DNA from 3 places in the Pseudomonas sp. F2 genome. Region 3 is predicted to be linked to each of the others. Evidence: predicted binding sites of a transcription regulator. Region 3 holds the regulator's gene; each other region holds the start of a gene.
What was found. Region 3 encodes sigma-54, which starts transcription at its own class of promoters, with help from an activator protein. Its sites were predicted from a motif close to ANTGGCATNNANNTTGCTNT; they were not measured.
Positions count from the first base shown of each region.

Region 1: a site for sigma-54 is predicted at 1,707-1,726, ahead of AC193Q_RS01865 (CmpA/NrtA family ABC transporter substrate-binding protein). Genes of this name have one in related genera too.
Region 2: a site for sigma-54 is predicted at 1,300-1,319, ahead of AC193Q_RS00435 (flagellar basal body rod protein FlgF). Genes of this name have one in related genera too.

Region 1 is NZ_CM169904.1:401,295-404,569, forward strand. It holds gene AC193Q_RS01860 (ANTAR domain-containing response regulator) at 1-365, opposite strand, end outside; gene AC193Q_RS01865 (CmpA/NrtA family ABC transporter substrate-binding protein) at 381-1,592, opposite strand; gene AC193Q_RS01870 (quinone-dependent dihydroorotate dehydrogenase) at 1,815-2,834, shown strand; gene rmf (ribosome modulation factor) at 3,121-3,275, opposite strand, start outside.
Region 2 is NZ_CM169904.1:99,506-102,780, forward strand. It holds gene AC193Q_RS00430 (sigma-54-dependent phenylalanine hydroxylase transcriptional regulator PhhR) at 1-999, shown strand, start outside; gene AC193Q_RS00435 (flagellar basal body rod protein FlgF) at 1,374-2,114, shown strand; gene flgG (flagellar basal-body rod protein FlgG) at 2,160-2,945, shown strand; gene flgH (flagellar basal body L-ring protein FlgH) at 2,997-3,275, shown strand, end outside.
Region 3 is NZ_CM169904.1:5,485,772-5,489,046, forward strand. It holds gene rapZ (RNase adapter RapZ) at 1-571, opposite strand, end outside; gene ptsN (PTS IIA-like nitrogen regulatory protein PtsN) at 574-1,038, opposite strand; gene hpf (ribosome hibernation-promoting factor, HPF/YfiA family) at 1,051-1,359, opposite strand; gene AC193Q_RS24575 (RNA polymerase factor sigma-54) at 1,433-2,926, opposite strand; gene lptB (LPS export ABC transporter ATP-binding protein) at 3,115-3,275, opposite strand, start outside.

The sequences.
Region 1 (3,275 bases), 990 kb from region 3:
CTTTCGAAGCGGGCCATGGCCACATCGAGAATCGGCTGCAGGCGCTGGGCGTGGATGCCTTCGACGATGTAGGCGCTGACCCCGGACTTGATCGCCTGACGCATCACCCCCGGGTCGTGTTCGTCGGTGAACATCACGATCGGCCGGGGCTGGTCGCGGCTGACCAGCACCACTTGCTCCATCACATCGCGGCCCGGTGACTCGGTATCGATCAGGATCACGTCCGGGCGCACCGTTTCGACGCGGGCCGGCAGGTCGATGGTCAGGCCGGACTCATCGATGACCTCGAAACCCGCCTCGGTCAGCGCGGCTTTCAGGCGCCCGACTTTTTTCGCGGTGTCGTTGATCAGCAGAATGCGCAGCATATTGGCGGTCTCCTGTCAGCGGCGGGCGAGCAGAGGAGCGGCGTCGCTCAGGGCGTGCAGCTTGAAACTGCGGGCGTAAGCGGCCGGATCGCTGCCATCCCAGACTTTGCCATCGAGCAACTGGCTGCTGCGCATCTCCTTGCCCCACGCGGCGACACCAACGGCGGTGGCGGCTTCGCGGTAGATGTCCAGTTGCTGAACCTGGCGGGCCACCGCGAGGTAATCAGGGTCCTCGCGCAACAGGCCCCAGCGACGGAATTGGGTCATGAACCACATGCCGTCGGACAGATACGGCAAATTCACCTCGCCGTTGCCGTGAAAACGCAAGGCGTGCGGGTCCTGCCAGCGATTGCCGAGGCCGTCGGCGTAATCCCCGAGAAAACGCGGTTCGATGCAGGACAGCGGGGCGTCGAGATATTCCGGGGCGCTCAGCAACTGCGCGGTGCTGCGGCGGTTTTCCGCGCTTTGTTCAATGAAACGGCTGGCCTCGAGAATCGCCATTACCAGCGCCCGGGCGCTGTTGGGGTATTGCTCGACGAACGCGCGGGTGCAGCCGAGGACTTTCTCCGGATGATCGGGCCAGATGCTCTGGCTGGTCGCCAGGGTGAACCCCAGATCCTGTTGCACGGCGGCCGCCGCCCACGGCTCACCGACGCAGAAACCATCGATGCGCCCGGCTTGCAGGTGCGCGACCATTTGCGGCGGCGGCACCACCACGCTGTCGACGTCCTGCAACGGATGAATGCCCTGACTCGCCAGCCAGTAATACAGCCACATCGCGTGGGTACCGGTGGGGAAAGTCTGGGCGAAGGTCAGTTTTGCGCGGGTTTGGTGCGCGTGCCGATCCAGCGCTTCAGGACTGGTCACGCCCAGTTGCTGTAAACCGTGGGACAGGTTGAGGCTCTGGCCGTTCTGGTTCAGCCCCATCAGCACCGCCATGTCGCTCGGCGCCACGCCACCGATACCCAGATGCACCGCGTAAATCAGCCCGTACAGGCTGTGGGCGACATCCAGTTCACCGCTGACCAGTTTGTCGCGCAAGGTCGCCCAGGACGCCTGACGCTTGAGGTTGATCGTCAGGCCGTAAGGCTGGGCGAAGCCTTGTGTGGCGGCCACGATCACCGAGGCGCAGTCGCTCAAGGCCATGAAGCCGAGATTGACCACGCTTTTTTCCGGGGCATCACTGCCATTGACCCAGGCCAGTGGCCCGACGGATGAATCACTCATATAAAGCCACCCTCAAAAAAAACGCCGTCCCAGGCTTTGCTAAGGCAAAACCTCCGAACGACGCCATTGTCCGTGCCCGCACGCCGCCATTGGCCTGTGGGCTGATACCCTAAAAGTGCAAGGCATATGCCAGCCAGGCTGATTTGCCTGTGCGCCTCGCGCCGGGGGGCGATGCCCGGCTATAATCGCCGCCTCTTTTCGCCGCCCGAGTCATCGCCGCCCATGTACACCCTGGCCCGTCAGCTGTTGTTCAAACTTTCCGCGGAAACCTCCCACGATCTGTCGCTGGATCTGATCGGCGCGGGTGGGCGTTTGGGCCTCAACGGCTTGCTGTGCAAGAAGCCGGCGAACCTGCCGGTGACGGTCATGGGCCTGGACTTCCCGAATCCGGTGGGTCTGGCGGCCGGTCTGGACAAGAATGGCGCGGCCATCGACGGTTTCTCGCAACTGGGTTTCGGCTTTGTCGAAATCGGCACCGTGACCCCGCGTCCGCAGCCGGGCAACCCGAAACCACGGATCTTCCGCCTGCCGGAGGCCGAGGCGATCATCAATCGCATGGGCTTCAACAACCTCGGTGTGGATAACCTGCTGGCGCGGGTCGCTGCAGCCAAATACAAGGGCGTGCTGGGGATCAACATCGGCAAGAACTTCGACACCCCGGTCGAGCGCGCCGTGGATGACTACCTGATTTGCCTGGACAAGGTGTATGCCCACGCCAGCTATGTCACGGTCAACGTCAGCTCGCCGAACACCCCGGGCCTGCGCAGTCTGCAGTTCGGTGATTCGCTCAAGCAGTTGCTGGCGGACCTGGCCACGCGCCGCGCCGAACTGGCCCTGCGCCACGGCAAACATGTACCGCTGGCGATCAAGATCGCCCCGGACATGACCGACGAAGAGACCGCGCAAGTGGCTCAGGCATTGATCGAAACCGGGATGGACGCGGTGATCGCCACCAACACCACCCTGAGTCGCGTCGGCGTCGAAGGCATGGAGCACGGTGACGAAGCGGGCGGTCTGTCCGGCGCCCCGGTGCGCGACAAGAGCACCCATACCGTGAAGGTGTTGGCGGCTGAGCTGGGGGGGCGCTTGCCGATCATTGCCGCTGGCGGCATCACCGAGGGCAAGCATGCGGCCGAGAAGATCGTGGCGGGTGCGAGCCTGGTGCAGATTTACTCGGGCTTCATCTATAAGGGTCCGGCCTTGATTCGTGAAGCGGTAGACGCGATCGCCGCGCTGCGCTGAGGTTTTCTGAGGGTTCTGTGGCGAGGGGATTTATCCCCGATCGGCTGCGCAGCAGTCGTAAAATTTGCGTCCGCCGTTCGCCTGGCGCACTTGGGTGGATGGATTCGGGGCCGCTTCGCAGCCCATCGGGGATGAATCCCCTCGCCACAGGGATCTGTATCGTCCGGGGCAAGCATAAAAAAGGGCTCCTCGAAGGAGCCCCTGGGCCGTAGCCCGCCGTCCGGGAAGGACGTGCATGGTAAGTCGCTAGAAATTCAGATTGTCGTGTTGCAATAAGTGCCCTGTGTCAGCCGACGGCGTGAAGTTCGTTGAGTCTGTGGATCCCCGCAGTGCCGGTCATACCGTCCCAGTTGTCGCCGCGTCCTTCTCGCCAGCCGTTGATCCAGGCTTGACGTACCGACGGTAGAGTAAATGGGCAAAGCTCGCGGGATTTGCCACCAA
Region 2 (3,275 bases), 690 kb from region 3:
GTCGGCGAGCGCATCTATAACGTGCGCAAACAGGAGCTGCGTGGCTTCGACAGTATCTTCCAGAGTTCGAAGGTGATGGCGGCGGTGGTGCGTGAGGCCCGGCGCATGGCGCCACTGGATGCGCCGCTGTTGATCGAAGGCGAAACCGGCACCGGCAAAGAATTGCTGGCGCGGGCCTGTCACCTCGCCAGTCCGCGTGGGCAGTCGCCATTGATGGCGCTCAACTGCGCGGGGCTGCCGGAGTCGATGGCCGAGACCGAACTGTTCGGCTACGGCCCCGGCGCGTTCGAAGGCGCGCGCGCCGAAGGCAAACTCGGCCTGCTGGAGCTGACGGCGGGCGGTACGCTGTTTCTCGATGGCGTCGGTGAAATGAGCCCTCGCTTGCAGGTGAAGTTGCTGCGCTTTCTGCAGGACGGCTGTTTCCGCCGGGTCGGCAGTGATGAAGAGGTGTATCTGGATGTGCGGGTGATCTGCGCCACTCAGGTCGACTTGTCCGAGCTGTGCGCGCGCGGCGAGTTTCGTCAGGATCTGTATCACCGCTTGAACGTGCTGTCGCTGCACATCCCGCCGCTGCGCGAGTGTCTCGACGGTTTGACCCCGCTGGTGGAACACTTCCTTGATCAGGCCAGTCGGCAGATTGGTTGCTCGCTGCCGAAACTGGCGCCGGCGGCGATGGAGCGCCTCAGTCACTATCACTGGCCGGGCAACGTGCGGCAGCTGGAGAACGTGCTGTTTCAGGCGGTTTCGCTGTGTGACGGCGGCACGGTCAAGGCCGAGCATATTCGCTTGCCGGACTACGGCGTGCGTCAGCCGCTTGGCGATTTCTCGCTGGAAGGCGGGCTGGACGAAATCGTCGGGCGTTTTGAAAAAGCGGTGCTGGAGCGCCTGTATTCCGAGCACCCGAGCAGTCGGCAACTGGGTAAGCGGTTGGGGGTTTCGCATACCACCATCGCTAATAAGCTGCGCGAGTATGAGGTCGGTAAAGACCCCGAGAGTTAACAGCAACACTGTGGTGAAAAGAGCTTTTGTGGTGAGGGGATTTATCCCCGATGGGCTGCGCAGCAGCCCCAAAACCATCCAATGCGATCTATCAGGCGAATCGCGTGAATCGGTATCGGGGCGGCTTCGCCACCCATCGGGGATAAATCCCCTCGCCACAGGTTCTTTTTCCATCTGCAAAAATCGGGATTGCCGCCAAGCGGCATAACACCGCCGGTTTTTCGACTTCGATACATTTCAAATTTCCCCGCAAACCCCCTCAAGTCCTTTGTTTACCGGGCTGCAAGCCGCCAGAAAAAAGTTGGTCTGCAAATTGCTTATGGCTCAGCAGTACAGCGGTGGGCGGCAAACGTCCGGCATGCAGAGGAAAGAGTGTGGACAAGTACCTTTATGTGGCAATGACCGGCGCCAGTCAGAACGCACTGGCGCAAAAGGCCCATGCCAACAACCTGGCGAACATCTCCACCAATGGTTTTCAGCGCGACCTGGAGCAGGCGCGTTCGATGCCGGTGTTCGGTGACAGCTTTCCGGCGCGTGCGTTTGCCATGAGCGAACGGCCCGCCACTGATTTCACCGCCGGTTCGCTGGTGCAGACCGGCCGCGACCTCGACGTCGCCGTGACCGGCAACGGTTTTATCGCCGTGCAGAACCCCAACGGCGGCGAAAGCTACGTGCGCACCGGCAGCCTCAACATCGACGCCCTCGGCGTATTGCGCGCCGGCAATGGCATGCCGGTACTCGGCAACGGCGGTCCGATCGCCGTGCCGCCGGAGCAGCAGGTCGAAGTCGGTGAAGACGGCACCATCAGTATTCGTGCGATGGGCGAAGGCCCGCGCGTCATGGCGGAAGTCGACCGGATCAAACTGGTCAACCCGGACATCAAGAACCTCAACAAAGGCCTCGACGGCTCGATCTACACCAAGGACGGCCAGCCGGCGCCGGCCGATGCCAACGTCAAGCTGGTGTCGGGTTTCCTTGAGTCGAGCAACGTCAACGCCGTGGAAGAAATGACCTCGGTGCTGGCTCTGGCCAAGCAGTTCGAGTTGCACGTCAAGATGATGAACACCGCCAAAGACGACGACCAGGCCATGGCTCGGGTCTTGCAGATCAGCTAATTATCAGAACGTCGCGCCGTAAAACAGGCGCACGAGGAGAATCGAATGCTTCCGGCTCTATGGGTTGCCAAAACCGGTCTGTCCGCGCAGGACACCAACCTGACCACCATTTCCAACAACCTGGCGAACGTCTCGACCACGGGTTTCAAGCGTGACCGTGCCGAGTTCCAGGACCTGCTGTATCAGATCAAGCGTCAGCCAGGCGCCCAGTCGACCCAGGACAGTGAACTGCCGTCGGGTCTGCAACTGGGTACCGGTGTGCGCATCGTCGGCACCCAGAAAAACTTCACCGCCGGCAGCCTGCAAACCACCGAGCAGCCGCTGGACATGGCCATCGACGGTCGCGGTTTCTTCCAGATCCTGCAGCCGGACGGCACCACGTCCTACACCCGTGACGGTACTTTCCACCTCGACTCCAACGGCCAGATCGTCAACGCCAGTGGTTTCGCCCTGGAGCCGGCCATCGTCATCCCGAACAACGCCCAGAGCTTCACTGTCGGCACCGACGGCACCGTGTCAATCACGGTTCCAGGCAACCCGGCCGCTCAGGTGATCGGCAACCTGCAAACCGCCGACTTCATCAACCCGGCCGGTCTGCAGGCGGTGGGTAACAACCTGTTCCTGGAAACCGCTGCTTCCGGCGCGCCGCAAATCGGCACCCCGGGCCTGAACGGTTTCGGTACCACCCTGCAGAACACCCTGGAAGGTTCCAACGTCAGCACCGTTGAAGAGATGGTCAACATGATCACCACTCAGCGCGCCTACGAGATGAACTCCAAGGTGATCTCCACCGCCGACCAGATGCTCTCGTTCGTAACGCAGAATCTGTAATCAAGTCTATGGGGCGGCCTGAGGCCGCCAGCAACACCGTGAGGTAGGGTCATGAAACGCTTCGTATCTGTTCTGGCATTGGGTGGGGTCGTCTCGCTCGCGGGCTGCGTCGCACCGACGCCCAAGCCCAATGACCCTTACTACGCTCCGGTGTTGCCGCGCACGCCACTGCCGGCGGCGGCCAACAACGGCTCGATCTATCAGGCCGGCTTCGAGCAAAACCTGTACAGCGACCGCAAGGCCTTCCGCGTTGGTGACATCATCACCATCACCCTGAACGAGAAGACGCAGGCGAGCAAGAACGCCAACTCCCAGGTGGCCAAGAACAGC
Region 3 (3,275 bases):
GGCAGCGCACGTCGAACACCAGATCCGCGTCCACCGGCATGCCGCGCTTGAAGCCGAACGACTCGACCAGAAACGCCGTGCCCGGCTCCGGCTGGTTCAGCAGGCGCAACTTGATGGTGTCACGCAGCTGGTACAGATTCAGGTTGGTAGTGTTGACCTTGAGGTCGGCCAGGTCGGCAATCGGGCCGAGCAGGGCAGTTTCGTCGTTGATCGCTTCGGCCAGCGAGCGGTTGGCAGTGCTCAGCGGATGGCGTCGGCGGGTTTCCGAGAAGCGCTTGAGCAGGGTTTCTTCGTCAGCATCCAGATACAGCACATCGCACTGGATGTGGCGGGCGCGGACTTCTTCAAGCAGTTCGGGGAAACGCGACAGGTGGCTCGGCAGATTGCGTGCATCGATCGACACGGCCACCAGCGGCTGGGCCAGCTCCGTATGAATCAGGGCGCGTTCGGCGAGTTCCGGCAGCAAGCCGGCCGGCAGGTTGTCGATGCAGTAGTAGCCGTTGTCCTCAAGGACATCCAGGGCAGTACTTTTACCCGAGCCGGAGCGGCCGCTGACGATGATCAAACGCATGATTAATGACCGTTCTGCTCGCTCAGGACGACATGATACAAGGCTTCATTACTCGGTGCGCTGCGCAGTTTTTCGCGCACTTCCTTGCGATCGAGCATGCTGGCGATCTGGCGCAGTAATTCGAGGTGAGCATCGGTGGCCGCTTCCGGGACCAGCAGGACAAACAGCAAGTCAACCGGAGCGCCGTCGATGGCATCGAAATCAATGGGGGCATCAAGGTGCATCAATGCGCTGATAGGCGCTTCGCAGCCTTTGAGGCGACAGTGGGGAATGGCGATGCCGTTGCCGAAACCGGTGGAACCGAGTTTCTCACGGGCGATCAGCGCATCGAACACATCCTGCATGGCCAGATCCGGCACTTCTTTATGGATGAGGTTGGCAATCTGTTCGAGGGCTTTCTTTTTACTGCCGCCCGGCACGTTCACCAGGGAACGGCCGGGGGTCAGGATACTTTCAAGTCGGATCATGGGTTGGGAGTGTTAACGACCGGTTGCGCCCTGAAGGAGGCTCTGGGTCTTTTCCTTATGCTTTTTGAGTTGGCGATCCAGCTTGTCGGTCAGTGAGTCGATCGCAGCATACATGTCGGTATCTTCTGCGTTGGCGACCACTTCGCTGCCGGGTATATGCAAGGTGGCTTCGATTTTCTGCTTGAGCTTTTCGACGCACATCGTGACCTGCACGTTAGTGATCTTGTCGAAATGGCGCTCCAATCGTTCGAGTTTCTCGTTGATGTAGGTGCGCAGAGGTTCGGTCACTTCCAGTTGGTGTCCACTGATGTTGACTTGCATACAGCTTCTCCTTCGTTGCCAGTGCATAAAGCGGCAGGCCGGATAGCCTGCCACTGGAACGCTGTAACGTGGCTTACATCAACCGCTTGCGTTCGCTCGAAGGCGCGATCCCGAGGGATTCACGGTACTTGGCGACGGTGCGGCGAGCCACCTGAATGCCTTGTGCCTCCAGTAAACCAGCGATCTTGCTGTCACTCAATGGCTTTTTCTGATTTTCCGCCGCGACCAGTTTTTTGATGATCGCGCGGATCGCCGTGGATGAGCATTCACCGCCTTCAGAGGTGCTGACGTGGCTGGAGAAAAAGTATTTCAGTTCATAAATGCCCCGAGGGGTATGCATGAATTTCTGCGTGGTGACCCGGGAAATCGTCGATTCGTGCATGCCGACCGCCTCGGCGATGTCATGCAGGACCAACGGTTTCATGGCTTCGTCGCCGTATTCCAGGAAGCCACGTTGGTGCTCGACGATCTGGGTGGCCACCTTCATCAGGGTTTCATTGCGGCTTTGCAGGCTCTTGATGAACCAGCGCGCCTCTTGCAACTGGTTGCGCATGAAGGTGTTGTCGGCGCTGGTGTCGGCGCGTCGCACGAAGCCGGCGTACTGCGCATTGACCCGCAGACGAGGCACCGACTCCTGATTCAGCTCGACCAGCCAGCGTTCGTTGTCCTTGCGCACAATCACGTCAGGCACCACGTACTCGGCTTCGGTGGATTCGATCTGTGAACCCGGGCGCGGATTGAGGCTCTGCACCAGTTCGATGACCTGACGCAGCTCGTCTTCCTTGAGCTTCATGCGTCGCATCAGCTGGCTGTAGTCGCGACTGCCAAGCAGATCGATGTAGTCGCTGACCAGACGCTTGGCTTCGTTCAGCCAAGGAGTCTTGGCCGGGAGTTGACGCAGTTGCAGCAACAGGCATTCGCCGAGGTTGCGCGCGCCGATGCCGGCGGGTTCGAATTGCTGAATGCGGTGCAGAACGGCTTCGATCTCGTCCAGCTCGATGTCGAGCTCCGGATCAAAGGCGTCGAGAATTTCTTCGAGCGTTTCGTCGAGATAACCCTGGTTGTTGATGCAATCGATCAGGGTCACGGCGATCAGGCGGTCGGTGTCGGACATCGGCGCCAGGTTCAGTTGCCACAGCAGATGGCTTTGCAGGCTTTCCCCGGCGGAGGTGCGGGTGGTGAAATCCCACTCGTCGTCATCGCTGCTGGGCAGGCTGCTGGCGCTGGTCTGGTAGACGTCTTCCCAGGCGGTATCGACGGGCAATTCGTTAGGAATGCGCTCGTTCCATTCGCCTTCCTCCAGGTTGTCCACCGTCGGGGCGGTTTCCTGATAGGAGGGTTCCTGAATCTCGGTGTTGGGTTTTTGTTCGGCGTTGTCGGCCAATGGATCGGAGTTGTCGAAGTCGTCGCCTTCTTCCTGGCGCTCGAGCATCGGATTGGATTCCAGGGCCTCCTGGATTTCCTGTTGCAGGTCCAGGGTCGACAATTGGAGCAGGCGGATGGCCTGTTGCAGCTGCGGTGTCATCGTCAGCTGCTGGCCCATTCTCAAGACTAGCGATGGTTTCATGGCAGGGGCTTAACACCTTATTCGCCGGCGCGCATGCGCCATCCACTACAGGGCGCCGAAGCGCCAAACTTAAGCAAATTATATGCCTGAAACTGTCGTGTTTGCCTAGAGCGCTGTAACAATAAAGCGTATAAAAAAAGCGCTTCAACGTTACAGCACCCGGACGGCTGGCCGAATGCGCTCGCGCTTTAGAGGCGGAACTCGTGGCCCAGGTACACTTCCTTCACCAGGTCGTTGGCAAGGATGGTTGCCGCATCGCCTTCAGCGATCAGTTGACCGTCGTTGACGATGTAGGCGGTCTCGCAGATATCCAGCGTCTCACGCACGTTATGGTCGGTGATCAGCACAC